2 regions of the Cupriavidus basilensis genome follow, and region 2 is predicted to be linked to the other one. Evidence: predicted binding sites of a transcription regulator. Region 2 holds the regulator's gene; the other holds the start of a gene.
What was found. The regulator LexA, encoded in region 2, represses DNA repair genes until DNA is damaged. The targets are predictions, from matches to a motif close to ACTGTATNNNNATACAGT.

Region 1 (15,904 bases), 1.8 Mb from region 2:
CGCCACCATCCGCTGCACCGTGCGCACCGAGACCCACGGCCAGACCGGCGTGGAAATGGAAGCGCTGACCGGCGTGCAGGTGGCGCTGCTGACCATCTACGACATGTGCAAGGCGGTGGATCGCGGCATGGTGATGGGCGATGTGAAGCTGCTGGAAAAGCATGGCGGGAAGTCGGGGGATTGGGTGGCGGAAAAGACCTAAATATCTGATTTCATTGGGCTATCTTCAGCGTTTGAAGTTCGTAAAAACTCGGCCCGGACTGACACTCCAGAACGCCGACAGCATTGCGGGGTATGTGATCTATGAGCGCGGCTAACATCGTTCTTGCGCTGTCAGCATTCTTGTCGATGCAGTGCGCGCATGCGTGCATGCCGGGCAAGAACATCGACGTTTACTTCGCGTCCAACTCAAGTGTCGTGACCGCATCCGAAATGCTCCGCCTGGCGAACTGGATGGTCGATCAGCGCATCAAGTACCCGAGGCAACAGGCCATCACGGTCGGGGGCTATGCCGAGGAAGGTGAGAGCAGCCCCAAATCTCTGGCGGCGGAACGTCTCCACGCGGTCGTGCGTACCTTGAAAGAGACGAACTTCAATCAGGTGCCTGTGCAAGAACACTCTGGCGTGTACAGGCCGGGCGATGTGAGCAACGGGAGGCGTGTCGAAATCTCCCTGCTTCCGGCCTGCCCTGACGAATGTTGCGGGCCAAGCGGAAGGTAGAAGAATCCACAGCGATCAGCGATGCAGTTCGCAGCATCGCTTCCGAAGTCGACGTGCCGGGCCATTGCCCGCGTGGCCGCCATCATGACCACCAAGCGCACCTCTGACCTGATCCCGCTATGCCACCCGATCTCGCTCGCCAAGGTGGCGGCGGGCTAAGCAATGGACGAGGCCCGCGCCAGCATCCGCATGTGCCTGATCCGCATCGCCGATACGAACCACCTTTCTTGTCAATCCTGACACAGTCCCGTGCCGGCGCCGCTTCCGCTGTAACAAGCGTAACGCCGCATTTCGCCAGAGGGCGGCGCGTCGCGGCGCGCGGCAAATTGGTATTCAATGCAGTCAGGGGGCGCAAACTGCGCTGCCAGCGGAACCACGTTCCGCGTCGATCCAAGGTGGGCAACATGAACGGGCGTAGGGTTGGCCAGCTTTTGCTGGTGTTGGCGGCGCTGGGCGCGAGCGGTACCGCGCTGGCGGGAAGAAGTGGTGGCTGGCACGGTGGTGGTGGATGGCACGGCGGCGGCTGGCATGGTGGCTGGCACGGCAGCGTAGGCGTCTATATCGGCCCCGGATTCGGCTACGGCTATGGGTGGGGCTACCCCTACCCGTACTACTACCCGCCCGGCTATGCCTATGGGCCCGCGGTCGTCGCGGTACCTGCGGCGCCGGCGCAGTACATCGAGCAAGGCCAGGACGGCGCGATGGACATGGACAGCGGCGGTGCCGCGGCACCCGCGCCCCAGCAGCAGGCGTACTGGTACCACTGCACGCGGCCGGATGGCTACTACCCGTATATCAAGGCCTGCCCCGGCGGCTGGCAGAAGGTGCCGGCACAGCCACCCGCCTAGCGCGGGATGCATGCCTGATGCGTGATGCCTGATGCGTGACAGACAGGCAAGCTGAATGCCCGAAGCGCTCACGGCGCGCTGCGCCGGCGTGCGCGGGCCACGATCGATGACCGAGGTACCGAGGTGCCGAGATGAACGTCCTGAACCACTTCAACCGCCCCAGCCTGCCGATGCTGGTGAACCTGCCGCTCGCGGCGATGGTGCTGGCCGGGTGCGCGGTGATGCCCAGCGGGCCAAGCGTGATGGTGCTGCCGGGCACCGGCAAGAACTTCGACCAGTTCCGGGCCGACGACAACACTTGCCGCCAGTTCGCCTTTGGACAGGTGGGCGGCGTCACCGCCAATCAGGCGGCCACCAATAGCGCGGTAGGCAGTGCCGTGGTGGGCACCGCCTTGGGCGCGGCGGCCGGCGCGGCCTTCAATGGCGGCACGGGCGCGGCGGTGGGTGCCGGGGTCGGCCTGCTTACCGGCGCGGCGGTAGGGGCAGGCAATGCCCAGTATGCAGGCTACGGCAGCCAGCGCCAGTACGACGCGGCGTATGTGCAATGCATGTACGCAAGCGGCAACCGGGTGCCGGTCTACGGCCACATGGCCGCGGCCCCGCGTCCGGTGGCCGCGCCGACGTATTACTACCCGCCACCGCCGCCCCCGGGCTACGCACCGCAATAATCCGGCGCGGCGCAGCTTAGGAAGGCGGGGAGGCTCACTCCGGTTTGTGTTTGGCGCGCAGCTGCACCCAGTCGCAGAAGTCCCGCGGCCGCGCGGCCGCGTCGACCTCGGCGCAGGCGCGGGCGAGTTCCGCGAACTGGTTGGCCTCATCCCCCGCAAAGTAGAAGCGCAGGCGCTCCAGCCACGCCCGGGCCTGCACCGGGTCGCCGGTCAGCGCCATCAGCCAGGCGGTGCGCGAGATCAGCGTCGGGGTCGGCAGCAGGTGTACCGCGGCGATATGGGCGCCAAGCAACTGCGCGGCGTTCTCCGGCGTGATCCTGGCCTCCTCGATCGCGTCCGACGCGGCAGCCTGCCGGAACCAGAAGTTCGGCATCGGCAATGCGGCCCGGCGCTCGGCACGGGCGTACTCGCGCGCCTCCGCACGGCGGTAGTCCTGCCACATGGTCGTCAGGATGGCTGCCGCCACGCCGGCGAATGCCAGGCCCGCCAGCACGGCAAACCCGCGCGGCACGCGCAGGCGGCCGAACCCCGATGGCTCCAGCCAGCCCAGCATGAAGCAGAACGGCAACACAAAATACAAGTAGTGCAGCGGGTACTCCAGCATCGAATGCGCGCATAGCATCGCCAGCCAGGTCAGCACCAGCCCCGTCTGCGCGCGCTCGCGCGCATCCCCGCGCCACAAGCGCTGGCGCGCCACGCGCCATAGCCACGCCAGCAGGCTCAGGAACACGCCCGCCGCGCCGATCACGCCCATCTTGGCCAGCATATCCAGCACGGCATTGTGCGCATGCAGCGACATCTCGACTTTCACGCCCACCTGCGCGAGCTGCTGGAACTGCGCCCAGCCATACTCACCCCAACCCACCCCAAGCCACGGATGAGCGCGGAACATCGCCCACGCGTGCGCCCACATCGCGGCACGCCACGAGAGCTGATCCCCCCCCTGCAACTGCGCCACGGTATCGAACAGGTGCCAGTCCATGGCCTGCCCGGCGCTCTTGATCGCCGGCTGCAAGACCAGCAGCAAAACCACCATGGCCACCGCGGCAAACGCCAGCCCGGCGGGACGCCGCATGGGGTTGCGCCCGGCGTGGCCGGCACGCTGCATGCTGCCTGCGAACCCGCCCAGGTCGCCCGGACCGCCAAACGCCGCCCCGCCCCGCGCCATCCAGGCAGCCACCAGCGCATACACCGCGGCCAGCCCCACATGCAATACACCCGTGCGCGAGCCGGACAGCACGATCCCGCTCACCAGCAGCAACGCCGCCCCCAGCCAGGCCGGCACCCGGAGCCACCCGCGCGCCGCCAGCCAGACCGCCGCCGCCAGCGCGATGCCCGCCACAGTCGCCTGGTGGTTAGGCTGGTTCAGGTTGCCCCACAAGCGGCGGTTGTCATCGTAAAAGTAAGTGGACACCATCCCCAGCGTGTCCGGCTCCAGGCCAAACACCTGCACCCACTGCGCCAGCGTGCCCAGCAACCCCGCCACCAGCCAGGCGATGGCCAGCACATCCACCATCGCCTGCCGCTCCACGGACGATGCGGCACGGCCCTGTCGCCACGCAGCCCACATCACCGCCGCGCCCAGCGCCAGCGAGAGCTCGGTCAGCAAGCGGCTGCCCGACACATCGGCCATGCCGGTCAGCGTCTGCGTGATGCCGGTGGCGATCAACCAGAGGGGAAAGAGGACGATCCAGGGGAACTGGGCGGGAGCCGCCTGGTAGGCCGTGCCCCTGCCTTGCCGCTGTGCCAAGGCGCCCAGCACGATGACGGAGAGCGCAAACAGCAATGCCGAGGTCCATTCGCCGTAGAAAGTGGCGAGCGGAAGCGTGTGCCGGGAAACCAGCAGCGGTAGCGAGATGGCTACGGCGAGGAAACTGAGAGGGATGGCTGACCGGGAGGGCAGCATGCGGGGTGCCTTGTTATGCCTTGTGGGCAGAAGGCGGATGATAGCTTGGGGAGTGGATAAAGAAAAAGCGCCCGAAGGCGCTTTTTCTTTATCAATCGCGTACCACAAATTACGGACGGCAGTTTGCCGGGCGCAGATTGTTTGGCAGCGTACCACCGAGTGAGCAACTCCACTGGTTCGGCCAAGCGGCACCCGCTGCGGCGCTCAGGTCTACAGCAGCACCCGCCGCGTCCACGGGGGTAAACACGAGCGTCGGCGCAGCAGCCGTGCCCATCACGGCCTGATTGTAGGTGATCGTAATCACGCCCGCATCCGTAATAGCGACGCCGTTCACGTTCGGCGTTGCAGCTGGTGCAACCCAACCGGTGGCAGCAATCATTGGGCTAACACCTCGAGTCTGGAAAGTTTCCGTTACGGCTGTCTTCGCCGATGCGGCCAGTGAAATACCCTCGGTAACGCGTGCACGGCGCGTGTAATCTTGATATTGAGGAATTGCGATGGCAGCCAAGATACCAACAATCGCAACCACGATCATCAGTTCGATCAGCGTGAAGCCCTTCTGGACTCGGCGGCCCAGTTTTTTCATTTGTTGCACCCGTTGTTGCATGATTGACCCCTCGAAGGAATTTTGGATACAAATCGAAACATTTTGTTTCATGTGATGCTGTACGTTCTTAGCACTTAGCGTGCCAGCGCCGGCAAGCCTTGATGTCTCGTCGGCGAGTGACAATTTTCGCCACTTCGGGCCCTTCCGGGTGTTGATCCCGCGCAAATTTTGTCACTAAGTATGACGCGGCGGGTCAGTAAACCCGCGCTTTGGCTCAAGTCAGTCTGAAACCGTACTGAAATCACCGTCATGTCTGCAGCGCGGCCTGCGCTACAGCCCGAAAACAAAACGGGCGGCTCCCGGGCCACCCGTTTGTCCGGCAGCGCCCCAACGGGGCACCACCTCGTCCACAAAGCCCGTCAGGCCGTCTGTGGCGCCCGCTTGCTCAGCAGCTTGCCAACCACCACCACCAGCGCGGCACCCAGCACGCCGAACACCAGGTGGGCATGCGGCACGTGCATCTCGAACCACGCGGCGTCCACCGGGTCGCTGACCAGCATTTCACCGGCCAGGTAGCCCAGCAGCGCGGCGCCCAGCACGATGATGATGGGGAAGCGGTCCATGACCTTGAGCAGGATGGTGCTGCCGAACACGATCAGGGGGATCGACAGGCCCAGGCCCAGAACCAGCAGCATCAGCTGGCTGCCTTCCGGCCCCTTCTGCGCCGCGGCGGCTACGGCCACCACGTTGTCGAGCGACATCACCAGGTCGGCGATCAGGATGGTGCGGATCGCGGCCCAGATGTTGTCCTTGGCCGAGTGGCCTTCTTCGTCGTCATCGCCGGTGAGCAGTTGCACACCGATGTAGACCAGCAGGATGGCGCCGACGATCTTCAGGTACGGCAGGCTCAGCAGCTTGACCGCGGCTACCGTGAGCACCACCCGCATGATGATGGCGGCGGCACTGCCCCAGAAGATGGCCTTCTTCTGCTGGGCGGGCGGGAGGTTGCGGGAGGCCAGCGCGATCACCACGGCGTTGTCGCCGGATAGCACGATGTTGGTCAGGATAATGGATCCCAACGCGATCCAGAAAGCGGTGGAGGACAGCAGTTCCACGGTAAAGCTCCTCGAGTTTCTTAAATTATGATTCGAACGCCACATGGCGCCGCCAAAAACTGCGGCGCCTGCGGAATTTCGGATGTCTGAGTCTTCAGACATGAAGATTTACCGTATCAAGCTTTCGATTCGGTTTCAATCGGCATGTCGCGCACCTTGGGAGATACCCTAGGTAACGGTACTCCAGAATGACATGCCCCCGCACGGAGGCGGGGGCATGGGGAGCCGGTGTGCAGTCGCGGTCACGCGAGCGCGCCGGCTCCGGCAAGCGTTCCCGCCCGGAGGCGGGAGGCTGCGTTTCGGTATTTACAGGATCGACTTGAGCAGGCGAGCCATTTCCGACGGGTTCTTGGTGACCTTGATACCGCAGGCTTCCATGATTTCCAGCTTGGCTTGCGCCGTGTCGGCACCGCCCGAGATCAGCGCGCCGGCGTGGCCCATGCGCTTGCCCGGAGGCGCGGTCACGCCAGCGATGAAGCCAACCACCGGCTTCTTCATGTTTTCCTTGATCCAGTAAGCCGCGTTGGCTTCGTCCGGACCACCGATTTCGCCGATCATGACCACGGCGTCCGTTTCGGGATCGTCGTTGAACATCTTCATGATGTCGATGTGCTTCAGGCCGTTGATGGGGTCGCCACCAATGCCGACTGCCGACGACTGGCCCATGCCCAGCGCGGTCAGCTGACCGACTGCTTCATAGGTCAGCGTGCCCGAGCGCGACACCACGCCGATGCGGCCCTTGCGGTGGATGTGGCCCGGCATGATGCCGATCTTGATTTCGTCAGGCGTGATCAGGCCCGGGCAGTTCGGTCCCAGCAACAGGGTCTTCTTGTTGCCCTTGGCCATCTTGTCCTTGAGCTCCATCATGTCGCGCACGGGGATGCCTTCGGTGATGCAGACCACCAGGTCCAGGTCAGCGTCAACGGCTTCCCAGATGGCGGCGGCAGCGCCTGCGGGCGGCACGTAGATCACGGACACGGTGGCGCCGGTCGATGCCTTGGCATCCTTGACGCTTGCGTAGATGGGAATGCCTTCGAAGTCTTCGCCCGCTTTCTTCGGGTTCACGCCGGCAACGAAGCAGTTCTTGCCGTTGGCATAGTCGCGGCAGCCACGGGTGTGGAACTGGCCGGTCTTGCCGGTGATGCCCTGGGTGATGACCTTGGTGTCTTTATTAATCAGAATCGACATGCTGTAATCCTTTGCTTGGCTCAAAGCAGCGCGCGAAGGCCTGGCCCCGGCGCGCTGCTGGCGTTCGTGTTCGCGTCTGGCTTACTTGCCCGCGGCAGCAGCCACGACCTTCTGGGCAGCTTCTTCCATGGTATCGGCGGCGATGATGGGCAGGCCCGAGTCGGCCAGCATCTTCTTGCCGATCTCTTCGTTGGTGCCCTTCATGCGCACGACCAGCGGCACGGACAGCGACACGGCCTTGGATGCAGCGATCACGCCTTCGGCGATCACGTCGCAACGCATGATGCCGCCGAAGATGTTGACCAGGATGGCCTTCAGGTTCGGGTTCTTCAGCATCAGCTTGAAGGCTTCGGTCACCTTCTCGGTGGTGGCACCGCCGCCCACGTCCAGGAAGTTGGCCGGCTCGCCGCCGAACAGCTTGATGGTGTCCATGGTGGCCATGGCCAGGCCAGCGCCGTTCACCAGGCAGCCGATGTTGCCGTCCAGCGAGATGTAGGCCAGGTCGAACTTCGACGCTTCGATTTCAGCCGGATCTTCTTCGTCCAGGTCGCGGTAAGCGACGATTTCCGGGTGGCGGAACAGGGCGTTGGAGTCGAAGTTGAACTTGGCGTCGAGCGCGATCACCTTGCCGTCGCCGGTCAGGATCAGCGGGTTGATTTCAGCCAGCGAGGCGTCGGTGTCCCAGAATGCCTTGTACAGGCCTTGCAGGGCCTGGCGGGCTTGCGCCACGCTTGCGTCGGGCACGCCGATCTTGCGGGCGATGTCGTCAGCGTCCGCGTCGAGCAGGCCGGCCGACGGATCGATGATCAGCGTGTGGATCTTTTCCGGGCTGTGGGCAGCGACTTCCTCGATGTCCATGCCGCCTTCGCTGGAGGCCATCAGGGCGACCTTTTGCGAAACGCGGTCAACCACCAGGCTGACGTACAGTTCCTTCTTGATGTCAGCGCCTTCTTCGATCAGCAGGCGGTTGACCTTCTTGCCTTCCGGGCCGGTCTGGTGCGTGACCAGGGTCATGCCGAGGATGTTGGTGGCGTAGGTCTTGACCTCGTCGATGCTCTTGGCCACCTTCACGCCGCCGCCCTTGCCGCGGCCGCCCGCGTGGATCTGCGCCTTGACGACCCATACCGGGCCGCCCAGTTGTTCAGCAGCCTTCAGGGCCTCTTCGACCGAGAACGCGGGGATGCCGCGCGGAACCGGCACATTGTATTTGCGCAGGATTTCCTTGCCTTGGTACTCATGGATATTCATGCGTGTTTCCTTTCGGGTAGGCGTAAAAGTGTGGAGATGAAATCTCGGCGGACTGCAGGCCGGCCTGGCTTAGCCAGAAGTGCCGGTTGACCTGCGCGACATGGCGCCGTCGGCGGGGGCGGCGAGCGCCTCCGCTGGCTGCGCCGCCGGGGTCGATGACCCTTCGGTCTTGATCCTCGGTTTTGGCTGGTGACCATACCAGCGGGGGTAAAACTGGCGTACGACCTCGCCTTCGAAATGCAGGGCATGGCAGCCGTGCAACTGGTAAGGCGGCTCTGTACTGGTGTCTTCTACACCGCCGTCGCGAATGTTGAACACATCGCCGGCGAATGCCTGGATCGCGGTGGTCGGCAGTATGCCGGCCAGCTCGGTCAAATGGGTGCATCCGGCCACGCCCGACAGGCGCTCTTTCACCGACTTGCGGAAACCCTTCATCAGGTTCAGGCCGATCAGCTTGCGGTAGGCCGGGCCGATGGTGTCGCACTGGCCGGGATAAGGCACCCAGTCGGAACAGGCATCGGCGTCCACGACGTTCATGCGCAGGTCGATGGTGACGCGCAGCCACAAATCGTGCAGCGGCTCGCCCACCGGGCGCACGCCGCCGCCGGCCAGCGGAATCTCGCGCGGCTTGGTGTCAGTCAGGCGCGCTTCGATGTCCCATAGGCCGTCGTCCCTAAGATAAGCCTCCGCCGTGATGGCACGACGGTGACGCAGGGCGCGATTGACGGGCGGGGAAAGCGGCATAACACCAGGCAGGAGCGGGAGAAATGGACGGCTGGGCCGGAAAACCGCAGGATTTTAACATGCCGGACAACGCTCGCCGGGAACAAACTGCGCGCGGTGCTGTTGCCGGGGATTGTCGAGCGACGGGCAAGCCCCGCGCATGCGGAAAAATCACGGCATTGCGGCGGAAACGGCCTAAAGCACCAAGGCATGAGCAAGGCATGAACAAGGCGCGAAGATTCGGAATACGCCTACTCGCAAAGCAGGTATGCGCCCAAAACCGGTGCAGGACGTGGCCGTGACATTACCGCGGCATCACTGCGGCATCACTGCGGCATCACTTGAACTTGAGGCTGCCGTGTCGGCGAACGTCAGTCACTGCCATCCAGCCACGCATCCGCCCCTTTGATCACCTGGCTCACCACCGAGCGGGAAAAGCCGCGGGCGACCATAAAGCGGATCTGCTTGGCCCTGTCTTCGGGCGTGGCGGGCGGCGTGCCAAAACGCTTTTGCCAGACCGCGCGGCCGCGCTCCAGCTCCGACCCGCGCAGGCGATCCTGCAGGTCGGCGAGCTGATCGCCGCCGAGCTGATGAGTGCGGGCTTCCTGCATCACGCGCGCGGCGCCATAGCGCGCCGCGCGCCGGTGCACCAGGCTGTCGACAAAGCGCGCGTTGGATAACCAGTTCTCGCGCTCCAGCGCATCGAGCAACTGCTCGAGAGCCTCGGGAGACTCTGCGTGCGGGGCCAGCTTGCGCGCCAGCTCCGCCCGGCTGTGCTCGCGCCGCGACAGGTAACCGACGGCGCGGGCTTTCAGGGAGAGAGGTGGACGTGTAGCCATGGGGAAGGCGCGCTTGAACACCGCGCATTATCAATGCGCTTTATCAATGCGTTATATAGAAGCTAGAAGCGCTTTGAAAATGCAAACCGGGGCGGCGCGCGTCGCTGCGCGTGCCGCCCCGGGGTGGGGATCGCGGCCGGGCATGCCCCGGCCAGCGAAGCTCAGTCTTCGGCGGTGGCCACGGCGCCAGCGGTGGCCGGCGTGCCGTTCATCAGGACCACGCCCAGCGACTCGCGCACCTTGTTTTCGATCTCGTCGGCGATGTCCGGGTTTTCGCGCAGGTATTCACGCGCGTTGTCCTTGCCCTGGCCGATCTTCTCGCCCTTGTAGCTGTACCACGCGCCCGACTTCTCGACGACCTTGGCGTCCACGCCAAGGTCGATGATTTCGCCCTGGCGCGAGATGCCCTGGCCGTAGAGGATGTCGAAAAAGGCTTCGCGGAACGGCGGCGACACCTTGTTTTTGACTACCTTGACCTTGGTTTCGTTGCCGATCACCTCGTCGCCCTTCTTGATCGAGCCGATGCGGCGGATGTCCAGGCGCACCGAGGCGTAGAACTTCAGCGCATTGCCGCCGGTGGTGGTTTCGGGCGAGCCGAACATCACGCCGATCTTCATGCGGATCTGGTTGATGAAGATCACCAGGCAGTTGGTGCGCTTGATGGTGCCGGTCAGCTTGCGCAGCGCCTGGCTCATCAGGCGGGCCTGCAGGCCCGGCAGCGAATCGCCCATCTCGCCTTCGATTTCGGCCTTGGGCACCAGGGCCGCCACCGAGTCGATCACGATCAGGTCGACCGAGCCCGAGCGCACCAGCGCGTCGGTGATTTCCAGTGCCTGCTCGCCGGTGTCGGGCTGGGAGATCAGCAGGTCGCCCACGGACACGCCGAGCTTGCCGGCATAGTTGACGTCGAGCGCGTGCTCGGCATCGATAAAGGCGCAGGTGCCGCCCAGCTTTTGCATTTCGGCCACGACCTGCAGCGTCAGCGTGGTCTTGCCCGAGGATTCCGGACCGTAGATTTCCACCACGCGGCCGCGCGGCAGCCCGCCGACGCCCAGCGCGATGTCCAGGCCCAGCGAGCCGGTGGACACGACCTGGATATCCTGGTCGATGTCGGCCTCGCCCAGTTTCATGATCGAGCCCTTGCCGAACTGCTTCTCGATCTGGGCCAGCGCGGCCGCCAGCGCCTTCTGCTTTTCGGCGCTTACGCCAGCACCCGCCTTCTTGCCGTCATCCATGGTCGTCCTTCCGTCAATGGTGTATAAATAGGCCGCATGTGGCGCGCCGCCTGCTTTTGCGGGTAACCGCCCGACCCGCGCCGCGCTGCGAACTCCTGATGACAATGAACCTGGCAGCAGGGGCAAACATTGGGCAAACGTCGGTAATACATTCGTTGCTAAATTCAGTACGATCCGGCCCGCTCACTGCGCGACCGGATCAAGCGAGTACTGTATAAAAAAACAGTATGCTTGGCAAGTCCCGCACGCGTCATTTGATGTAAAGCGACGACTAAGCCGGCCAGGGTGGAGACAACCATGCGTATTCTGATCGCCGAAGATGACGATGTGCTGGCAGATGGCCTGACACGCTCATTACGTCACTCCGGCTATGCCGTCGACCATGTCGCCAGTGGGGTCGAAGCCGACTCGGCGCTCTCGACCCAGACCTTCGACCTCCTGATCCTCGATCTCGGCCTGCCCCGCATGCCCGGGCTGGAAGTGCTCAAGCGCCTGCGCACGCGCGGCGCCATGCTGCCGGTGCTGATCCTGACCGCGGCGGATGGCGTCGACGAGCGCGTCAAGGGCCTGGACCTGGGCGCCGATGACTACATGGCCAAACCCTTCGCCCTGTCCGAGCTGGAAGCCCGCGTGCGTGCGCTGGTGCGGCGCGGCGCCGGCGGCGGCGCCACGCTCACGCACCATGGCCCGCTGGCCTTCGACCAGGTTGGCCGCATCGCCTACCTGAACGAGCAGATGCTGGATCTCTCCGCGCGCGAAGTCGGGCTGCTGGAGATCCTGCTCACCCGCACCGGGCGGCTGGTATCGAAGGAGCAGCTGGTCGACCACCTGTGCGAATGGGGCGAAGAGGTCAGCAACAATGCCATCGAAGTCTATGTGCACCGGCTGCGCAAGAAGATCGAGGTGGGCGGGATCCGCATTGCCACGGTACGCGGCCTGGGCTACTGCCTGGAGAAATTCCAGGCCGCCGTGACGCACGACTAGAAAGCGCCATTAGAATCGAATCGGAATCAGAATCGGCATTGGCGCCGTTTCCCTTTGAGGGCATGCCGGCGACGCCGCCGGGACCTGCCCGATCACCTCCTCCCCATGAGCCTGCTGCGACTGCCCCGGCGGCGCGCGCGGGCCGCACGGCCCGCGCGCGCGCCCTCCCCGCCCGATGAGATCGTCAGCGACGAAACGCTGGCCGACGCCCTGCCGCACCTTGAAGACAGCGCGGGCCATCCGTCGCCGCGTTCGCTGTTCGGCGAAATCCTGGACTGGATGCTGGCACCGCTGCTGCTGCTGTGGCCGATGAGCATTGCCGTGACCTACCTGGTGGCGAAGTCCATCGCCAACGGGCCCTTCGACCGCTCGCTGGAGGCCAGCGCCATCGTGCTCTCGCAACAGGTGCGCGAGGTCAACGGGCGCGTCACGCTGCAGTTGCCACTGTCCGCACGCGAAATCCTGCGTGCCGATGAAACCGACAACATCTACTACCAGGTGGTGGGCACGCACGGCGAGTTCGTCGCCGGGGATAACGACATGCCGCTGCCCGGCGAGGACGATCGCGGCCACGCAGGGCTGGTCTCGCTGCGCGACGACCGCATCGCGGGCAACGATGTGCGCGTGGCCTACACCTACGTCGACCTGAAGCAGGCGGGCGACGCGCAGCCGGTGCTGGTACAGGTTGGCGAGACGCTCGACAAGCGCGCGCGGCTGGCCAATGAAATCATCAAGGGCGTGATCCTGCCGCAGTTCGTGATCCTGCCGCTGGCGGTGGTGCTGGTGTGGTTCGGCCTGACACGCGGGCTGGCCCCGCTGACCTCGATCCAGCAGCGCATCCGCGCGCGCAACCCCGGCGACACCAGCCCCATCGACGAACACGCCGCGCCGCAGGAAATCACGCCGCTGGTGGCCTCGTTCAACGACCTGCTGGCGCGGCTCGACGTTTCCGTGCAGACGCAAAAGCGCTTTATCGCCGATGCCGCCCACCAGATGAAGACGCCGCTGGCCGGGCTGCGCATGCAGGCGGAGCTGGCGCAGCGCGAGCAATCGCCCGAGGAGCTGCGCAAGTCGCTGGCGCAGATCGCCGGCAGCTCGGAGCGCGCGGCCCACCTGGTGACACAGCTGCTGTCGCTGGCGCGCATGGAGAACCTGGCCGGCGCCGGCAGCATGGCGCCGCTGGACCTGGCCGCGCTCGCGCGCGAGGTGGTCAAGGACTGGCTGCCGCAGGCGTGGGCGCGCCGCATCGATCTCGGCGTGGATGCCGACGACCACCCGGTGATGGTGCAAGGCAATCGCCTGATGCTGACCGAGATGCTCAACAACCTGATCGACAACGCCATCCGCTACACGCCGGCCGATGGCCACGCCACCGTGCGCGTCAGCGCGGATGCCTTCGAGCCCTTCGCGTATCTCGAGGTGGAAGACACCGGCCCCGGCATCCCGGTGGCCGAGCGCGAGCGCGTGATGGAACGGTTCTACCGCGTGCTCGGCACCAAGACCCAGGGCAGCGGCCTGGGCCTGGCCATCGTGCGCGAGATCGTGCAGCAGCACGGCGGCGATGTCAGCATTCTCGACCACGTCTACCAGACGGAGCCGCGCCTGGCCGGCGCGTGCTTTCGCATCACGCTGCGCCGGCCATCTCCCCTGGAGCCTGCATGACCGACCCTGACCACACGCGCGGCGGGCGCGGCCAGGCCGATCAGTCCGAGCGCCGCGCGTGGCATCGCAACCTGCGCTGGATTGCTGTGCTGCTGTCGATCTGGTTCGTCGTCACCTTCGTGGTCGCCTGGTTTGCCCGTGAGCTGCGCTTTGATTTCTTCGGCTGGCCTTTCTCGTTCTGGGTCGGCGCGCAAGGCGCGCTGATCGTCTACGTCCTGATGGCGGCAATCTATGCCTGGCGCATGAACCGCGATGAAGACGATGACGCCGGCGTGCCGCCCGTGCCCGCCCGCCAGCATGACGATGCTGCATAGCAAGATCCCGGCACCGCTACGCATCGCCGACTGACACAGGCCCGCCTGACACCTTTCGCACCGCGGCGCAGCACCGCCGGGCCTGCTTTGCGCCTAGCGTATACCCCGAGCGTTTAGTGGTGAACTCGGCCGAAATTGTCAGAACGCAGTAAGGTTCGCCTCCCACAATCCATTGCAACTTCGGAGGTTGTCGCGCGTCCGCCAGAGAGCGAGAGCGTGCCGGCCGCCAGCCCGAAAGATTCCGATCACAAACGGAGGAGACAATGGCCAATGCACAAAACGTGGCGATGCCCGGGGGCAGCGCCCAGAACTCGGTAATGACCGCCGAAGAGAGGAAGGTGATCTTTGCCTCCTCGCTCGGGACGGTGTTCGAGTGGTACGACTTTTATCTTTACGGCTCGCTGGCGGCCATCATCGCCAAGCAGTTCTTCTCCGGCCTCGATCCAACCGCCGCCTTCATTTTCGCCCTGCTGGCATTTGCCGCCGGCTTCATCGTGCGGCCGTTCGGCGCGCTGGTGTTCGGCCGCCTGGGCGACATGATCGGGCGCAAGTACACCTTCCTGGTCACCATCCTGATCATGGGTGCCTCGACCTTCATCGTGGGCCTGCTGCCGGGATTTGCCAGCATCGGCTGGGCCGCCCCGATCATCCTGATCGGGCTGCGCATGCTGCAGGGCCTGGCGCTCGGCGGCGAGTACGGCGGTGCCGCCACCTACGTGGCCGAGCACGCGCCGCACGGCAAGCGCGGCGCCTATACCGCATGGATCCAGACCACCGCCACGCTCGGCCTGTTCCTGTCGCTGATCGTGATCCTGGTGTGCCGCAACCTGACGGGCGCCAACTTTGAAGTCTGGGGCTGGCGCATTCCGTTCCTGCTCTCGATCCTGCTGCTGGGCGTGTCGGTCTACATCCGCCTGTCGATGAGCGAATCGCCCGCCTTCCAGAAAATGAAGGCCGAAGGCAAGACCTCCAAGGCCCCGCTGACCGAAGCGTTCGGCCAATGGCGCAACCTGAAGATCGTGATCCTGGCGCTGATCGGCCTGACCGCCGGCCAGGCCGTGGTCTGGTACACCGGCCAGTTCTACTCGCTGTTCTTCCTGACCCAGGTGCTCAAGGTCGACGCCACCACCGCCAACCTGCTGATCGCGGGCGCCCTGGTGATCGGCACGCCGTTCTTCATCTTCTTTGGCTCGCTGTCGGACAAGGTCGGGCGCAAGTGGATCATCATGGCCGGCTGCGCGCTGGCGATGCTGACCTACTTCCCGCTGTTCAAGGCCCTGACCCACTACGCCAACCCGGCCCTGGAGCGCGCGCAGCAGAGTGCCCAGATCGTGGTGACCGCGGATCCGAAGCAATGCTCCTTCCAGGGCAGCCCGATCGCCCGCGAAATCGATTTCCGCAGCTCCTGCGACATCGTCAAGCGGACCCTGGCACAAGCTTCGGCCAGCTATGAAGTGGTGGAGGCTCCGGCCGGCACCGTGGCCTCGGTGAAGATCGGCGACAAGGAGATCGCTTCCTTCAACGCCTCGCTGGTACCGGCTGGCCACAGCTTCGACGATGCGAGCAAGAAGCAGATCGCCGCGTTCAAGAAGCAGGTGGGCGAGTCGATGGCCTCGGCCGGCTACCCGACCAAGGCGGACCCCGCGCAGATGAACACCATCATGGTGCTGGTGGTCCTCGTCATCCTGGTGATCTACGTGACCATGGTGTACGGCCCGATCGCGGCCATGCTGGTGGAGATGTTCCCGACCCGGATCCGCTACACGTCCATGTCGCTGCCGTATCACATCGGCAATGGCTGGTTCGGCGGCCTGCTGCCCACCATCTCCTTCGCGCTGGTGGCGCAGAACGGCAACATCTACTACGGCCTCTGGTACCCGATCATCATCGCGGGCGTCACCCTGGTC
Region 2 (15,904 bases):
GACGACAGCGCCGGCGAGTGGGGTCGCGCGGCCACCCAGGAACTGATCCGCTCGCGCATCAAGGTCAAGAGCATGAACTTCATGCGCGGACGCACCTTCGTCAACAAGTTCGTCATCATCGACGAGGCTCAGAACCTGACGCCCAAGCAGATGAAGACGCTGGTAACGCGTGCCGGCCCCGGCACCAAGATCATCTGCCTGGGCAATATCGCGCAGATTGACACGCCTTACCTGACCGAAGGATCGTCCGGCCTTACCTACGTGGTCGACCGGTTCAAGGGCTGGAGCCACAGTGGCCATGTGACGCTGGCGCGCGGTGAACGCTCGCGCCTGGCCGACCATGCCGCGGATGTCCTCTAAGGGGCGGGAGCGCATCATCGCTGAAGACTAAGCGTTCGCAACCTCTGGCACCGTCGGATGCCTTGTAGGACCGCGACCGGCAGATTTGCCTGCCGGCGTGGCCTAGCATCAAAGCATCCGGAGCGCCCGCCATTTCGGCATCTTGCGTGCCGGCGCCTGGCGGGCGCTTTTTTTGCCCCTCCCGGCTTGTTGGATCGATGGAGACATTGATGGACAACCACCTGAACCACACATCGCTGCGGCTCGCGCTGGCCAGCAGCGTCGCAATTTCCGCGGCCTCGTTGCTTGCGGGTCCCGCGCTCGCCGCGGACGAAATGGTAATCCGCACCATGGGACCCGTCAGCTACGTCTGCGGCGGCATTGCCGCGGACGAACAGCGGCAACTGGCCGCGCAGCAAAAGAACTTCAACATGGGCCTGCTGTTTACCCAGGGCGAGCGCGGCGAATTCCTCGCCGACGTGGCCGTCAAGATGACGCGCGAAGGCCACGAAGTGGCCAGCTTTACCGCTTCCGGGCCCAAGTGCCTGATCAAGGCTCCGCAAGGCAGCTACAATATCGAAGCGACTTATAAGGGACAGGCCAAGTCGGTCAACGTGAGTACGGGCACCTACAACGCGCAATTGCGCTGGTAAGGCGCCAGGGGAGGCACCCTCGCCGGGCGGCACCCTTCACGCCACGGCTCCTGGCCCGGGATCGGACCAAGAAGGATGCCTCTGCGCCAGAAAGCCCCTGCCGGAAGACGTGTGCCCAGCCTGGCCCACATCTTCCACACCGCCCGCCTGCCCCTGCTTTGCTCGGCGGCATTGCTGCTCGCCGCCTGCGCTTCGACACCGCCGCCTGGGCGCTATAGCGGCCAGCCGCGCCCGACAGGCACCCCCATGGTGGATCCCAGCGCCGGGCTGGAAGAAGTCTCCATCCAGGCAATGTCGCTGGTTGGCACGCCCTATCGCTACGGCGGCAATACGCCTGACTCGGGCTTCGACTGCAGCGGCCTGGTCCGCTATGTGGTGCTACGCGCCGCCAACGTCAACCTGCCACGCACCACCGAAGCCATGGGCGAGCGCGGCGTCTCGCTGGAGCGCAGCCAGGTGGCCTCGGGTGACCTGGTTTTCTTCAATACCACCGGCCGGGCCAATTCGCATGTCGGCATCTATGTCGGGCAGAACCGCTTTGTCCACGCGCCATCCACCGGCGGCACGGTTCGGCTCGAAGACATGAGCAAGTCATACTGGGCCTCCCGCTACAACGGCGCGCGACGGGTTGCATCGGGAATCAACCAGGCGCCGGCATCGGCCGCGCCCCCGGCCGCACCAGCAGCACCGCCGCCTTCCGTTGTACCCCCGGCCCCCGTGGATGACGATCCGATTGCCGCTTTCGCCAATCGATAGATAGCCATCGGCTCCGGCCTTCCCGACAAGCAAAAAGCCAGGCATGGCGCCTGGCTTTTTGCTTGCTTGTCGAGCGGGAATCCGATGGCCCGATGGCTTAGAGGATATGCCGGCCAATCCACCATGCGATGGCGGCCATGAAGGCAGATGCGGGAATCGTCAGCACCCAGGCCCAGACGATGTTGCCGGCCACGCCCCAGCGCACCGCCGACATCTTCTGCACCGAGCCCACGCCGACGATGGCGCCGGTGATGGTATGGGTGGTCGACACCGGCACGCCCAGCGCCGAGGCAATGAACAACGTGATGGCGCCGCCTGTCTCCGCGCAGAAGCCGCCTACCGGCTTGAGCTTGGTGATCTTCTGGCCCATGGTACGCACGATGCGCCAGCCGCCAAACATGGTGCCCATGCCAATCGCCACGTAGCAGGAAACAATGACCCAGATCGGCGGCTCCGCACCGCCCTGCGCCACGTGGCCGCTGGCGATCAGCAGCATCCAGATGATGCCGATAGTCTTCTGCGCGTCATTGCCGCCATGGCCCAGGCTGTACAGCGATGCCGAGACCAGTTGCAGCCTGCGGAACCAGCGATCGACCCGCGACGGCGGCGTGCGGAAGAATGTCCAGGCCACGATCACCATCATCAGCGAGCCGAGCAGGAAGCCCAGCAGCGGCGAAATGACGATAAAAGCCACGGTCTTGAGAAGACCGCCGCCGACCAGTGCGCCGGTGCCGCTCTTGGCCACCGCAGCCCCGACCAAGCCACCGATCAGCGCGTGCGAGGACGACGAGGGGATGCCGTAGTACCAGGTGATCAGGTTCCAGGCAATGGCCCCCATCAGGGCACCGAAGATCACGTAGTGATCGACGATGTTGACGTCGATCGTGCCAGTGCCGACGGTTGCCGCCACCTTCAGGTGGAAGATGAAAATCGCCACCACGTTGCACATGGCCGCCATGGCCACCGCGTGGTGCGGCTTGAGCACGCCCGTCGACACCACCGTGGCAATCGAGTTGGCGGCATCGTGAAAGCCGTTCATGAAATCGAACAGCAGGGCGAGAGCCACCAGCAGGCCAATGACCCACAGGCTCATTTGTATTGTTTGCATGCCGATTTGTGCCTCAGGCGTTTTCCAGGACGATGCCTTCGAGAATGTTGGCGACGTCCTCGCACTTGTCGGTAATGGTTTCGAGCTGCTCGTAGATCGCCTTCAGCTTGATCAGGCGCTTGACGTCCGTTTCGTCGCGGAACAGCTTGGACATGGCGGCGCGCATCACGCGATCGGCCTCGGACTCGAGCTGGTCGATCTGCTGCGCCGTCTTCAGGATGGCGCCGGCATTGCTCATGTCCTCTAGCAGGCCGACCGCGATCTTGACCTGGTCGCAACACTGCACGCAGATGGAGGCCAGCTTGCGCGCCTCATCGGTCAGGCTGGTCACGTCGTACAGCGAGATGGTTTCAGCCACGTCTTCCATCAGGTCGAGGATGTCGTCCATGGTGGTGATGAGCTTGTGGATCTCATCGCGGTCCAGCGGCGTGATGAAGGTCTTGTGCAGCAGGTCGATCGTGTCATGCGTGATGCGATCGGCTTTCTTTTCCGTGGCCTGCACGCGGCGAGCGTGGGCCTCCGCATTGGGCAGGTCGTTGACCAGCACTTCCAGCTCGCGGGCGGCGGTCACCGCGCAATCGGCATGCTGGTTGAAGTATTCGAAGAACTTGCCCTCAGTGGGCATGAATCGGCCGAACATGGAATGTTCCTTGTCGAAGCGCGGGGGCGCCGCGGGTAGTTACTGAATCAGGCGGATACGCATTAAACGACAGCCGCCCGAGGGCGGCTGTCATCAAAACGCAATATTTTACAGGTTTGTGCGGCGATGCCGGGGGACTTTGACACGCGGCAGGCACAATCGACTGTGGCCACCGGGCCACGAGGCCCGGCAAGCCGCGCCAGGGCTGGCTTCAGTTGTCGTTGTCGAAGAAGGCGGGGCCACCGCTGAAGTTGTCGAACTTGGTGAACTGCCCCAGGAACGTCAGCCGCACGGTGCCAATTGGGCCGTTACGCTGCTTGCCGATGATGATCTCGGACGTGCCCTTGTCCTGCGAATCGGGGTTGTAGACCTCGTCGCGGTAAATAAACAGGATCACGTCGGCATCCTGCTCGATAGCGCCGGATTCACGCAAGTCGGACATCACCGGGCGCTTGTTCGGGCGCTGTTCCAGGCTTCGGTTCAGCTGGGACAGTGCAATCACCGGGCAGTTGAGTTCCTTGGCCAGGCCCTTGAGCGAGCGCGAGATTTCCGAAATTTCGGTGGCGCGGTTTTCCCCGCCGCCCGAGCCCGACATCAGCTGCAGGTAGTCGATGACGATCAGCCCGAGCTGGCCGCACTGGCGCGCCAGCCGGCGCGAACGCGCGCGCAGCTCCATCGAGCTCAGTGCCGGCGTTTCGTCGATGAACAATTGCGCATCGTTCATGCGCTGGATGGCGTGCGTGAGCCGCGGCCAGTCTTCGTCAAGCAGGCGGCCCGTACGCAGGCGGTGCTGGTCAAGCCGGCCGACCGAGCCCAGCATACGCATGGCCAGCTGCGTGCCCGCCATTTCCATGGAGAACACGGCCACCGGCAGGCCCTGCTCCACCGCCACGTGCTCGCCGATATTCAGCGAGAAAGCGGTCTTACCCATGGAGGGGCGCCCCGCCACGATGATCAGGTCGCCGGCCTGCATGCCACTGGTCATGCGGTCCAGGTCAATAAAACCGGTAGGCACGCCGGTGACGTCGGTGCTCGAGTCACGGTGGTACAGCTCGTCGATGCGCTCGACCACCTGGGTCAGCAATGGCTGGATTTCCTGGAACCCCTTCTGCCCGCGCGAGCCTTCCTCGGCGATGGCGAATACCTTGGATTCCGCCTCGTCGAGCAGTTCCCGCACCTCGCGCCCTTTCGGGGCGAAAGCCGCGGTAGCGATATCGTCGGCCACGGTCACCAGCTTGCGCAGCACCGAGCGCTCGCGCACGATCTCCGCATAGCGGCGGATATTGGCCGCGCTGGGCGTGTTCTGCGCCAGGGAATTCAGATAGGCCAGGCCGCCCACCTCTTCCGCCTTGCCTGCGCCTTGCAGCGACTCGTAGACGGTGATCACGTCAGCCGGCTTGGTAGCAGCGATCAACCGGGAGATGCTCTGGAAGATCATCCGGTGATCGAAGCGATAGAAATCGGCTTCGTTCAGGAAGTCGGCGATACGGTCCCAGGCGGCATTGTCCAGCAGCAGGCCACCCAGCACCGATTGCTCGGCCTCGATGGAATGCGGCGGTACCTTGAGATTGTCTAGTTGGGGGTCTGCGACAGGCGCGTTCATAGGGGGGATTATAACGGTCGACGCCAGCGAGCCGGCGGAGAATTCGCAGCCCGCCGTTGGGGCATCCTGCCGTGTGACGGCGGGACAACCGGCCCCGCCCCGTAGCAATCGGGCGATCAGGCAAGCAAGGGGCGCGGCCAAACAAAAAGGCAGGAGCGCGATGCTCCTGCCTTTTTGTTTGGTCAAGCAAGCGGCGCTGGCATCCGGCGCCCACCAGCCCGAAGGACAAGTGGGCGCCGGCAGCAAGGCCGATGCTTAGGCGTGTTCGCCCAGGACGGAAACCGTCACGTCGACCAGCACGTCGGTGTGCAGCGAGACGCTGACCGGGTGGTCGCCAACAACCTTCAGCGGACCATTCGGCAGGCGCACTTGCGCCTTCTCGACCTTGAAGCCTTGGCCAGCCAGGGCTTCAGCGATGTCGGCATTGGTCACCGAACCGAACAGGCGGCCGTCCACACCCGACTTCTGGGTGATCTGCACGGTCAGGCCATTCAGCTTTTCGCCTTCAGCTTGCGAAGCTGCCAGCTTTTCAGCGGCTGCCTTTTCCAGTTCAGCGCGCTTGACTTCGAACTCGCTGATAGCGGTCTGGGTAGCGCGGCGGGCCTTCTTGTTCGGGATCAGGAAGTTACGGGCGTAGCCGTCCTTCACGCGAACGATGTCACCCAGGTTGCCCAGGTTGATGACTTTTTCAAGCAGAATAATTTGCATCGTGTTTTCTCCTTAACGGACCTAGGGCCGATCAGTTCTTGTGCAGGTCGGTGTAGGGCATCAGCGCGAGGAAACGCGCGCGCTTGATGGCCGTGTCGAGCTGACGCTGATAGTGCGCCTTGGTGCCGGTCAGGCGGGCCGGCGTGATCTTGCCGTTGTCGCCGATGAAATCCTTCAGGGTGTCCAGATCCTTGTAGTCGATCTGTTCCACGCCAGCCACGGTGAAGCGGCAGAAGCGCTTGCGCTTGAACAGCGGGTTTTGCTGTTGGAAGCGCTTCTTGTTCTTGTTGTCACGTTTGACGAATGCCATGATTCAATCCTTTTCGAATGCTTTACATCCAGTGATGTGAAAGACGAGAGCCTTGCTGTTGCGGTGCCTGCGGGCCAGGAATCCTTCGCAGTCGAGCATCGCGCCGAGCGGGGTACGCTCAAGCCGCTGGCCGATCTGACCAATTCCCATGGCGGCGATGGAGAACTCCACCTGCCTGGGCGTTTGCGCCTCGACCGTCTCGCCCGCGTACTGCAAGATGCAGTTGACCACGGGGACCCCGGCCGGGGTGTAACGCAAGGCATCGCGTTCCGCGAGCGTTGCGCAGAGCCTTAACTGGTTCAACGCACTCTCCCGCACCGATGCCCGCACTTGCCGCCGCGGCGATCAACGCCGGCGGCAACCACAACAGTCCGCACTTAGGCGGCCTGGACTTCGCTGGTCTGTTGCGCGGCCTTGCGAGCTTCTTCGCGCTGCACTTCCTTCATCATCGGGGACGGTGCGGTTTCAGCCTTCTTGGTCTGAACGATGAGGTGGCGCAGCACTGCATCGTTGAACTTGAACGCGTGTTCGAGTTCAGCCAGGGTTTCCTTGCCGCATTCGATGTTCAGGCAAACGTAGTGAGCCTTGGCCAGCTTCTGGATCATGTAGGCCATCTGACGGCGACCCCAGTCTTCCACGCGGTGGATCTGGCCTTCCTGGGACGTGACCAGCGTCTTGTAACGCTCGATCATGGCCGGGACTTGTTCGCTCTGGTCCGGATGGACGATAAATACGATTTCGTAATGACGCATTGACGCTCCTTTTGGATAAGCTGCCCGAGCGCCATGTCCGGTGCAGCAAGGTTGAATAGCCTTAAAGTATAGCGTGCTTTTGCTATCGGGAGCAAGCCGCCTCAGTTTTCGGTGAATAGTGCCTGCAGCGCCGCCGGATCCTTTGCCAATCCAGGCTCCGCAGCCAGCGCCAGCGCCAGCAGTACGCGCGCCTTATAGGGATTGAGGTCGCCGGCCGAAACAAAAACGCCCGACGCCGGCCGGGGAGGCGCAGGAATCGCCACATGCCCCGCTCCTGTGCGCGAACTGCGCACCACTGCCACGCCCGCGCCAGCAGCATCGGTTAGCGCCTCCACCAGCGACTGGTGGACGGACCCGTTGCCAGCGGCCGCCACGACCAGGCCTGCCACGCCCGCCCGCGCCAAGGCATCCACCACGATCCGGCCCGGCTCCGCATAGCTAGCCACGATCTCGACCTGCGGCCATGCGCAAGGGACCGGCCAGGCCTTGACCGGCAAGCGGCTGGGGATACGCACAAAGCGCACGAGGTTGTCCTGAACAAAGCCAATCGGCCCAGATACCGGCGACACAAACGCATTCACCGCCGATGTGTGCGCCTTCATCACATCGCGCCCTGCGTGGATCTCCTGATTCATCACCAGCAGCACGCCCTTGGCCGTCGCGCCAGCATCCGCTGCTACGCGCACCGCATCCAGCAGGTTCAACGGGCCATCCGCCGACAACGAGGTCGACGGCCGCATCGCAGCCGTCAGCACGACTGGCACCGTACCCACGCAAGCCAGGTGCAGCAGCATGGCCGTTTCTTCCAGGGTATCGGTGCCGTGCGTAATGACAATGCCCGACACATCGGGCTGCGCGGACCAGTACGCCACACGCTCCACCAGCGTGGACCAGAGCGCGAACGACATGTCCTTGCTATCTACCTGCGCAACCTGCTCGGCCTCGATCCGAGCTACCGCGCCCAGCGCCGGCACCGCGTCGAGCAGCGCTGTCACCGGCACCGTCGCCGCCTGGTACTTCGCGCTGCTAGCTGGGTTGGAGGAAGAACCGGCAATGGTGCCGCCAGTAGCGAGCACGACGACGCGAGGCAGGAGAGACATGGCGGGAAAGTGGTCGGGAACCAGAAAAGTTGAACAGCAAGCAGCGCAACACGCTTCAGGTGCCGCGGATTGTAATCCCTCTGCCCGCACATCACGGCACGCGCCAAGATTCGTGGAACGCACCTGTCAATGCGCAAACTCCCAAAAATTCCGCTTGCACTTCACTCGATACTGTATAAAATCACAGCATACTGTTTAAACATACAGTGCTTCCAAACATCGGCGACCATGGCGACCCTGACACCGCGACAGCAGCAGATTTTCGACTTGATCCGCAGCAGCCTCCAGCACACGGGCTTCCCGCCCACGCGCGCTGAGATCGCCGCCAAGTTCGGCTTCTCCTCACCCAATGCAGCCGAGGAACACTTACGTGCCCTGGCCCGCAAAGGCGTGATCGAGCTCACCCCCGGCGCCTCCCGCGGCATCCGCCTCAAGGTCTCCCGCAGCGACTCGGAGCTACCCGACCAGTTTTCCCTGCCTATGGCCGGCGTCATGCAACTAACCCTGCCACTGGTCGGGCGCGTTGCAGCCGGCAGCCCGATCCTCGCCGCCGAACACATCGATCGCCAATACCAGGTCGACGCCTCGGTGTTCGACGTGCAACCCGATTACCTCCTGCGGGTGCGTGGCCTCAGCATGCGCGACGCCGGCATCCTCGATGGCGACCTGCTCGCCGTCAAGCGCGCCAGCGAAGCCGCCAACGGCAAGATCGTTGTCGCCCGCCTGGGCGACGACGTCACCGTCAAACGCCTCAACCGCCGCGGCGACACCATCGAGCTGATTGCCGAGAACCCCGACTTCCCCAGCATCATCGTGCAAGCCGGCCGCGAAGAGTTCTCACTGGAGGGCATCGCCGTCGGCCTCATCCGCCCCGGCGCCTTCTGACGAGTGCGGCTGAGGCGGGCTAACCCCGTACAAGCCGACACCCGATTGTGCCAACGCACCCGCATAGCGGGTACCGCTAACTGTTGTTGCAAGTCACCAGGTGTAGCCATGCTGCCAGCCAACCGCCTTTCCGCCCGCCGCCCCGTCAAGCCCGTGCCCTTCCGCCAGTCCAAAGGCGTACGCATCTACCAGGGCGCGCAACGACGCACCATGGTTGGCAGCATGGCCGCTATCTGCCGAATGCTCGAGCTGGAGGAATCCTCCAAGCTGGCGGGTTAAGCAGGTGGCACTGAAAAAAATTTGTGCAGAGTACTAGCCATCCGGCTTTTGGCATTGTATGATCTTGTTCTTCGTCGTTCGGCACCAAGCAGAACGACATCGACGGTGGCTGTAGCTCAGTTGGTAGAGTCCAGGATTGTGATTCCTGTCGTCGTGGGTTCGAGTCCCATCAGCCACCCCAGAATATATAAGGTTAGCGAGGTTTGCAGTTGCTAACTTAGCCAGAATTTTGGAAGAACATCTTCCAATTTTTGGAACTTGAAAAGCCCACCCCTTCGGTGGGCTTTTTGCTTTGGCTCGACGCATCGCACATCAACACTGTATATCCATACAGTTAACTCAACTATCCGCGCTTGGCTTAGGACGACTCCTATACTGGACATCCATACAGTATCTAGTGAGAGAGACATGTTCGCCTGCGCCCCCGATACCGTCTATCTATATAGTCAGTCCCACGGGGCTGCGCGTTTGGCCATCCGCCGCCCCCGCCTCACCATCGACGATCCGCTGCTCACGGCCGACACCTGGAACCCGGAGGTAGAGGCCGCCGCTCAGGCCGCCGGCGCCACGCTGCACCTGATGGGTGTCGATACAGCGGCCATCCAGGCGCTGCCGTGGACCATCGACCGCCTGGCGTTCGAACACGACGGTGCGCGACTGAGCTTCTGCCTCGCCTATGGCGCTGACATCCTCGGCCCGAACACCATCCGACTACGCACCCGCGGCGAACGCCACTACGCCACCCGGCAGGAGATGGCATGTTCCCAGTGACCTACCAGGCGGCATCGATCTTCCTGGAAACCCAGTTCCTGCCCGGCGACACGGCCGAGCTGCGCCTGGACTGCGAAGGCGTCACGGTGTCAGCCAGCGCCGTGACCGTGCACGGCATCGAGACGCGCCACATCGAGAAGATGGTGTGGACGGCCGATTACCTCTCCTTCGAGCAGGACGGCCAGCACCATCGGATCAAGGTGGCCCGGCCGGCGGTGAAGACGCCGCTGCGCGCGCGGTTCCCGCGCCGCTGACTAGCAGCAGCCGCCTCGCCATGCCACCCAACACCCCAGAGAATTGGGTACGCGCGCTACGCCACGCCGTTCGCGGCGGCACGCCGGATGCCTATGGCGACCCCTTCAGCATGCAGCTGTACGTCCTGGACCCTCACGGCCAGCCAGTCCACACGCTGGACGGCAACGCGCATCATGAATTTCTGAGGGGCTGGTTCAAACGCTTCGTGCTGCGCACTGACCTTCCCGAGCAGGATGCCCGCGTCTGGACATGTTTCTGCCCATGGCCGGACAAGATGAACGACAAGCCAGTTTTTCTTACCCACCTGTCCGGGGGCGGCATCGACAAGATCTTCACCTCGGCGACGTGGCAAGATGCGCAGGACAAGCACCGGCGCGTCTCGGAGAAGGCGCGGCGGGTGCTGCCACTAACGCCCCTGCCAGGAGATGAGGATGTGCACTAACTATGCCCCGGTGCAGCGCCAGCTGCTGCGCGACGTCTTCGGCGTCGAGCCACCGCCCATCGACTATCCGCCTGAAACCTGGCCGGACTATGCCGCGCCGATAGTTGTGGCCGGCGCCGACGGCGCGCGCCAGGCCCTGGTGGGGACGTTCGGCATGGTGCCCAAGACGCGCATCCCGCCTGGCGTAGCCAAGTTTGACACCACCAACGCGCGATCGGAGACGGTCGGCGAGAAGCGGTCGTTCTCCGGGCCGTGGAAGAAGGGTCAGCTCTGCCTGGTGCCAGCCACCAGTTTCTACGAGCCGTTCTATGCGGAGGGGCAAGCAAAGTCGGTGCGCTGGCGGATCTGGCTGAAGGACGAACCTGAGTTCGCCATCGCCGGCCTGTGGCGGGATTGGCCAGATGGTGCCATCTCGTTCACCATGCTGACCATCAACTCGGACAAGCATCCGCTGATGAACCGCTTCCATGCCCCGGGCAAGGAAAAACGGATGATCGTCATCGTGCCGCGGGCGGAATGGGACGATTGGCTGACCTGCAGAGATCCTGAGCAGGCCCGAAGTCTCATGCAGCCCTACCCTGCCTCGAAGATGACAGCCGAGCCGGCGCCTCGCACGCCAGTGGGCAAGTAGCTCCATAGAAAGGGCGCCACAACAAGAAAGCAACTCCTTCAACAGCACTCTCCCACTCATTACCCCGTCATTAGGCATAATGACGAGCAATTCAAACAGGGGGATAAGATGAGTGAGACAGAGTTCGCCGGTCGCTTGACGGCTGCGAAAAGTGTTTGGGATGAAATGGCTCCCGGCCTGGGTGCGACAGCACTCGGGGGAAGCAATATGAACGTCCCAACGGAACAAATTACGGACTGGTTCGAGACATTGATCGCGGCGGTTGCCTCCGTCGAGAAGTACCAAAAAGACCAGGTATTAATGTCGCTGCTGTGGCCCCCCATTACAAACTCGACGCAGCAAATAGAGTCTTATATGAGTACCGCCAAGTCCAATGGCATCTCATGGCTTTCTCAAACCACACCCACCATCGTCAGTCACCTATGGGGACTGCGAAGCCAGCTACAATGGCTAATACCTACAGAGCAGGATGGATTTCCGCCATCACCAGCCATTGGAGAAACACTAGCAAAACGCCACGAAATAGAAGAGGTCAGCAAATTAATACTAGGACAACAAAAGAAGATTCAAAAAATAGCATCTGATGCCGAGAAAATCACCAAGGAAATCCTCGACAGGTCTGAGTTAATCAGCAGCGCAGAAAGGACGTCAGCAACCGCACAAACAAATGCATTAGCAAGCGCGGCCGCAGCGGAAGCCGAGAAGCTGAAAGTCGATCAATATGTAGCTTCCCTAAGTACCGCCTCAATCGCCCAAGAGAAGCTATTCAAGCAATTTGACGACAAGCGCTCCGACATTGAGGGCACACTAGAAGGAGCAAGCAAAATTGCTCTTGCGAAATCGTTCAAGGATCGCCGCGAGAGCCTAGATCGAACTCAGATTTTGTGGGCCGCACTGTTCTTGATCGGCATTACATTTCTTGTCCTCTCTGGCGCATTTATTTGGCACGACACAAAGACAAATTCAGTTGAATTTTCATCAGAAAAGACAGCGCTAATTGTTGGTCTTTCGAAATATCTACTCCTAGCTCCATTCATCTGGCTCACGTGGTTTTCGGCGAAGCAATATGGACACATTCTAAGACTGACTGAAGACTACGCATTTAAGGAAGCTGCCGCCCATTCATTCGTCGGCTACAGAAATGAAATGGGCGACGACGGAGAAATGCTACAACTACTGCGAGAGTACGCGATCAAGAATTTCGGCGCCAACCCCGTGAGAGTTTTATCAAAAAATGAACCGGCCTCACCCATCAGCGAGATACTTGAAAAAGCGCTTGAGAAATTGCCGCCAGAAAAGATTCTTGATGCCTTTAAAGACATACTATCGAGCACCAAAGGGAAATAGCAAAGCGATATATAGCTCGCTACCAACCAACATTATCTGCCCGCAGCTGGCCGCGAAGCCCCCTAGTCGCTACAACATATCCAACAAAGGCACAAGAGGGGCTTCGACCGCCGGCCATTCTCACCCGATCCGACTTTCCAACCGAGCTGATCGCTAGAACAGTCCAACCGGCTCAGCCTGGCGATCCCAACTGTAGATGATCAGCTCGCGCCGCACAGCCGGCTTGTCGGCACCACCCACCTGGTACTCAATGTCGAGCGACTCCATCTGGAAATCGGCAAAGACGCGCCGGATCTCGGGGTGGTCGTTCAGGCTGACAATCTCCTTGCCCTTGAGCTCGCGCATCATGTCGGCCATGCGCTCGTACTGCGCGAGCGGAAAGCCGACGCCATAGCCCTCAGTTTCCTAATACGGCGGATCCAGGTAGAACAGCGTATGCGCGCGGTTGTAGCGTGCCATGCACACCGCCCAGTCCAACTGCTCGATGTAGGCAGTGTGTCCGGCGGCCGCCGGCGGTGCGCTAACACCGGCAGCGGTCGCCGTCTCGGGCGATGGCGTCGAGAGCTGCTGCAGCCTCTGGAGCAAGTTCGGCTCGCGCTTCACCATCTCCACCGGCAGCGCCGGGATCTGCGGTGGCGCCTATCAGGCCGGCGCGTGGTCCCGGGACTGGGTGAAGGTCAAGCGGGCAAGTGCCGCGCCGCTTGAGCGTTTCCTCAGTTCATCATTAAGAAGTCGACGCCGCGGATACTCCACGGTGCCGACGAGTGCCATATCTGCTCTTAGGCATTGGTGGTGTGCCCTTGAGCCGCCCGAAAAAGGTCTCCAAACGATACAGCGACAATCCTTTGCGTGAAAACTACGGCGGCGCGGCCAACGCCTTGTTGGCGAGTCCGGCCGCCGGGTCAATTTTACTGCCCTACGAATCGTGGCTTTTTAATTCTGTATATATTATTAAAAAGATACGGCCCAATCTCGAAAGTCTTGTAATACTCCCACCCCGTAATCTGCCCAGTGAGCTCTTCCAAAAGCGCCCATGAAGTAAAATCCGGCCCTTGCGCCAACCAAACGCCGGTTCTGATGCAAGGATCACCTTCGTTGCTGTTTATCCAAAACAGATTTCCCTCGGATGTCACACTAATACCGGCACCGCTCCCTCCCCAGTAAGAAGCCTGGGTACACCCAGGTATGGTAGGAGAAGTCTTTCTGGAGTTCGGCCAAATCAATCCCTCTGTAGTGGAATTAAGTATTCCGGGTGAACCACTTAGATTGGCCTTATCGAATGCCATTACAACGGGCGGCGCAAATAATCCACTCGGATTCGATCCATCGCCTTCGAGAAGCACCCATCCTGGCAAGCCATTAACCTGAGGCGGGAATGCAAGGTCAATACCATATCGATTGCCTGATACACGTACAAACGACCCCCCGCTTCCCGAACTAGAAGAATGCCAGAGTCCTGCATCTGCATAGCCCCCATCGCCTATGCTTACCCAAATCGAGCTAATATTTGAGGGATCAGCACCAATGGCGTGTACATGCCGACCATTCGTTGCCAATACCTCCGACCATGAGGTTCCGCAGTTTGGAGAAGAATAGACATGCGCACCGACCCCAGGATTATTTGTATCTCCGTTGTAGTTTCCATAATAAAGATACAGCCCATTTGAAGCCAAACTATCGGGGCGACCCGTGGTATTTGCGGGAACATTTGGAACGGAAACGTCAGCCCAATTCGACCAAGCATTCAGCTGGTTTCTATATATCTTCCCATTATTTGTTATTATGAACTGCATATTGCACTGAAACACCATCTGGATAACGCTCCCAGCGTTACCCAACGCCTGACTAGACGAAACCCCAGTATTAATCCAAGTATTTCCCTGGTCATTACTATACAAAAAATTATCGTACCCCGGCACCGTACCGCTCTGACCAAACTGAAGTCCATATACAACTCCATTATATACCCCGATAACCTTGGCGCCCGCAAACGTTCTTTGATATGGATAAGATGGATTTAACTGCCCCGCCCCGCCCTGCGCATACGCGGCAGAGATCAAGGCAAACACCGCAAAAATACACGACAGAAATTCTTTTATTCTTTTCATTTCCATTCCCTCTGTGGTTGCTCTGGAAAAATTGAAGGCCCCACCAAGACATATCCAACATCACAAGCAACTCGCATCGCAAAGTCTGCGTTGCCAACCGAGTCTATTCCATTTTTAAAGTTCTCACCCCGTTGATTGGAGACGCGGAGCTGCGAGTCATAACGGCCAGCCGCCACAGCCGCATCCAGCCTGACCTCATACCCAACGCGCACTTTCTCGTGCTGGCGGGATAAATTTAAGGAAATTTTTACAGACAAGGCGCTAGGATTTCGACTCAGGGCGAGGCTCCTACCTGGCCCTTTTGCGACCCTCGCCACCGCCCCGCATGTGGGCGGTGTTTTTTTATTGGCATGCCTCCACGGCTGCCTTCAACCGGACCTCATACCCGGCACGCAGCGCCAGCTCCACCAGCACCGCCCGGAAAAACTCAAAGTCGCTGGCCGTCTCCGGCACCTTCGCCAGCGGCCAGTTCGGCTCGGGGATCTTCGCCGTCTTGCACGGCACGGCCACCGGCACCCTCACCTCCACCGGCTTCTCGATCACCTGCGGCGCGGCGGCGCAGCCGGCCAGCACCAGGCACAACATCAGCGCGCGGATCATGGGCGCTCCTTCACGAAAGTCTGGCGCAGCCCGTGCAGCGATGCGCACTGGTTGGCGCCGGGCGCCTGCGCCTGGATCTTGCCGGCCAGCAGCGTGTACTTGGACTGGGTCGCCTGCGCTTCGGCGTCGGCCTTCGCGGCCTGGTACTGGCGGATCTTGGCCTGCGCTTCTAGGCCGGCCACCGCGGCGTTCTGCGTCGAAACGGATGCCGCTAGCGCCTGGTTATCGCTCTTGGCCTTGGCCAGGTCGGCCCGGGCCTTCACCAGCTCCGCGCGCGCCGAGTCGCGCTCGCCGCGATAGACCCAGACCGAGCCGCCGGCCAGTGCCAGCACGACCAGCACCGCGGCGAAGAAGATCCGTTCGGGCGTGGCGAAGACGGCTTTGGTAGCCGTCCCAATGGCTTCAAGAATCAGCATGGTGAATCACCTCCATGGGCGTGAATTGGTAGCCTTCCCTGGCGTACTTCTGGGCGATCCAGAGCGGGAACGGCATGTCGTGGATGCCTTCGTCCTTGCCGGTGTGGTGGGCCTTGCAGAGCAGCAGGCCGTTGACCGTCATGTCGTCAACGAAGCTGTACGGGTTGGCCGGGTCGAAGTGGTCCCAGTCGAAGACGGCCG

Region 1: the regulator LexA is predicted to act here: its motif matches at 11,247-11,264, upstream of recA (recombinase RecA).

The regions. Positions count from the first base shown of each region.
Region 1 covers NZ_CP062803.1:710,755-726,658, reverse strand. The annotation lists gene moaC (cyclic pyranopterin monophosphate synthase MoaC) at 1-202, shown strand, start outside; gene F7R26_RS03285 (hypothetical protein) at 370-720, shown strand; gene F7R26_RS03280 (cyclic pyranopterin monophosphate synthase MoaC) at 742-879, shown strand; gene F7R26_RS03275 (hypothetical protein) at 1,125-1,568, shown strand; gene F7R26_RS03270 (YMGG-like glycine zipper-containing protein) at 1,739-2,236, shown strand; gene F7R26_RS03265 (PglL family O-oligosaccharyltransferase) at 2,271-4,142, opposite strand; gene F7R26_RS41395 (pilin) at 4,252-4,872, opposite strand; gene F7R26_RS03255 (TerC family protein) at 5,109-5,804, opposite strand; gene sucD (succinate--CoA ligase subunit alpha) at 6,111-6,992, opposite strand; gene sucC (ADP-forming succinate--CoA ligase subunit beta) at 7,074-8,240, opposite strand; gene F7R26_RS03240 (DUF2889 domain-containing protein) at 8,310-8,984, opposite strand; gene recX (recombination regulator RecX) at 9,335-9,802, opposite strand; gene recA (recombinase RecA) at 9,964-11,037, opposite strand; gene F7R26_RS03225 (response regulator) at 11,335-12,021, shown strand; gene F7R26_RS03220 (sensor histidine kinase) at 12,127-13,683, shown strand; gene F7R26_RS03215 (DUF4212 domain-containing protein) at 13,680-13,997, shown strand; gene F7R26_RS03210 (MFS transporter) at 14,261-15,904, shown strand, end outside.
Region 2 covers NZ_CP062803.1:2,478,450-2,494,353, forward strand. The annotation lists gene F7R26_RS11145 (PhoH family protein) at 1-360, shown strand, start outside; gene F7R26_RS11150 (hypothetical protein) at 570-992, shown strand; gene F7R26_RS11155 (C40 family peptidase) at 1,068-1,748, shown strand; gene F7R26_RS11160 (inorganic phosphate transporter) at 1,846-2,856, opposite strand; gene F7R26_RS11165 (DUF47 domain-containing protein) at 2,870-3,496, opposite strand; gene F7R26_RS11170 (replicative DNA helicase) at 3,708-5,099, opposite strand; gene rplI (50S ribosomal protein L9) at 5,355-5,807, opposite strand; gene rpsR (30S ribosomal protein S18) at 5,839-6,117, opposite strand; gene priB (primosomal replication protein N) at 6,121-6,420, opposite strand; gene rpsF (30S ribosomal protein S6) at 6,495-6,869, opposite strand; gene F7R26_RS11195 (asparaginase) at 6,971-7,969, opposite strand; gene lexA (transcriptional repressor LexA) at 8,198-8,854, shown strand; gene F7R26_RS11205 (hypothetical protein) at 8,963-9,133, shown strand; tRNA gene F7R26_RS11210 (tRNA-His) at 9,239-9,314, shown strand; gene F7R26_RS11215 (hypothetical protein) at 9,602-9,904, shown strand; gene F7R26_RS11220 (hypothetical protein) at 9,892-10,158, shown strand; gene F7R26_RS11225 (hypothetical protein) at 10,179-10,601, shown strand; gene F7R26_RS11230 (SOS response-associated peptidase) at 10,591-11,232, shown strand; gene F7R26_RS11235 (hypothetical protein) at 11,341-12,579, shown strand; partial or broken gene F7R26_RS40950 (DNA adenine methylase) at 12,733-13,071, opposite strand; gene F7R26_RS11250 (hypothetical protein) at 13,488-14,693, opposite strand; gene F7R26_RS11255 (hypothetical protein) at 15,030-15,287, opposite strand; gene F7R26_RS11260 (hypothetical protein) at 15,284-15,703, opposite strand; gene F7R26_RS11265 (hypothetical protein) at 15,690-15,904, opposite strand, start outside.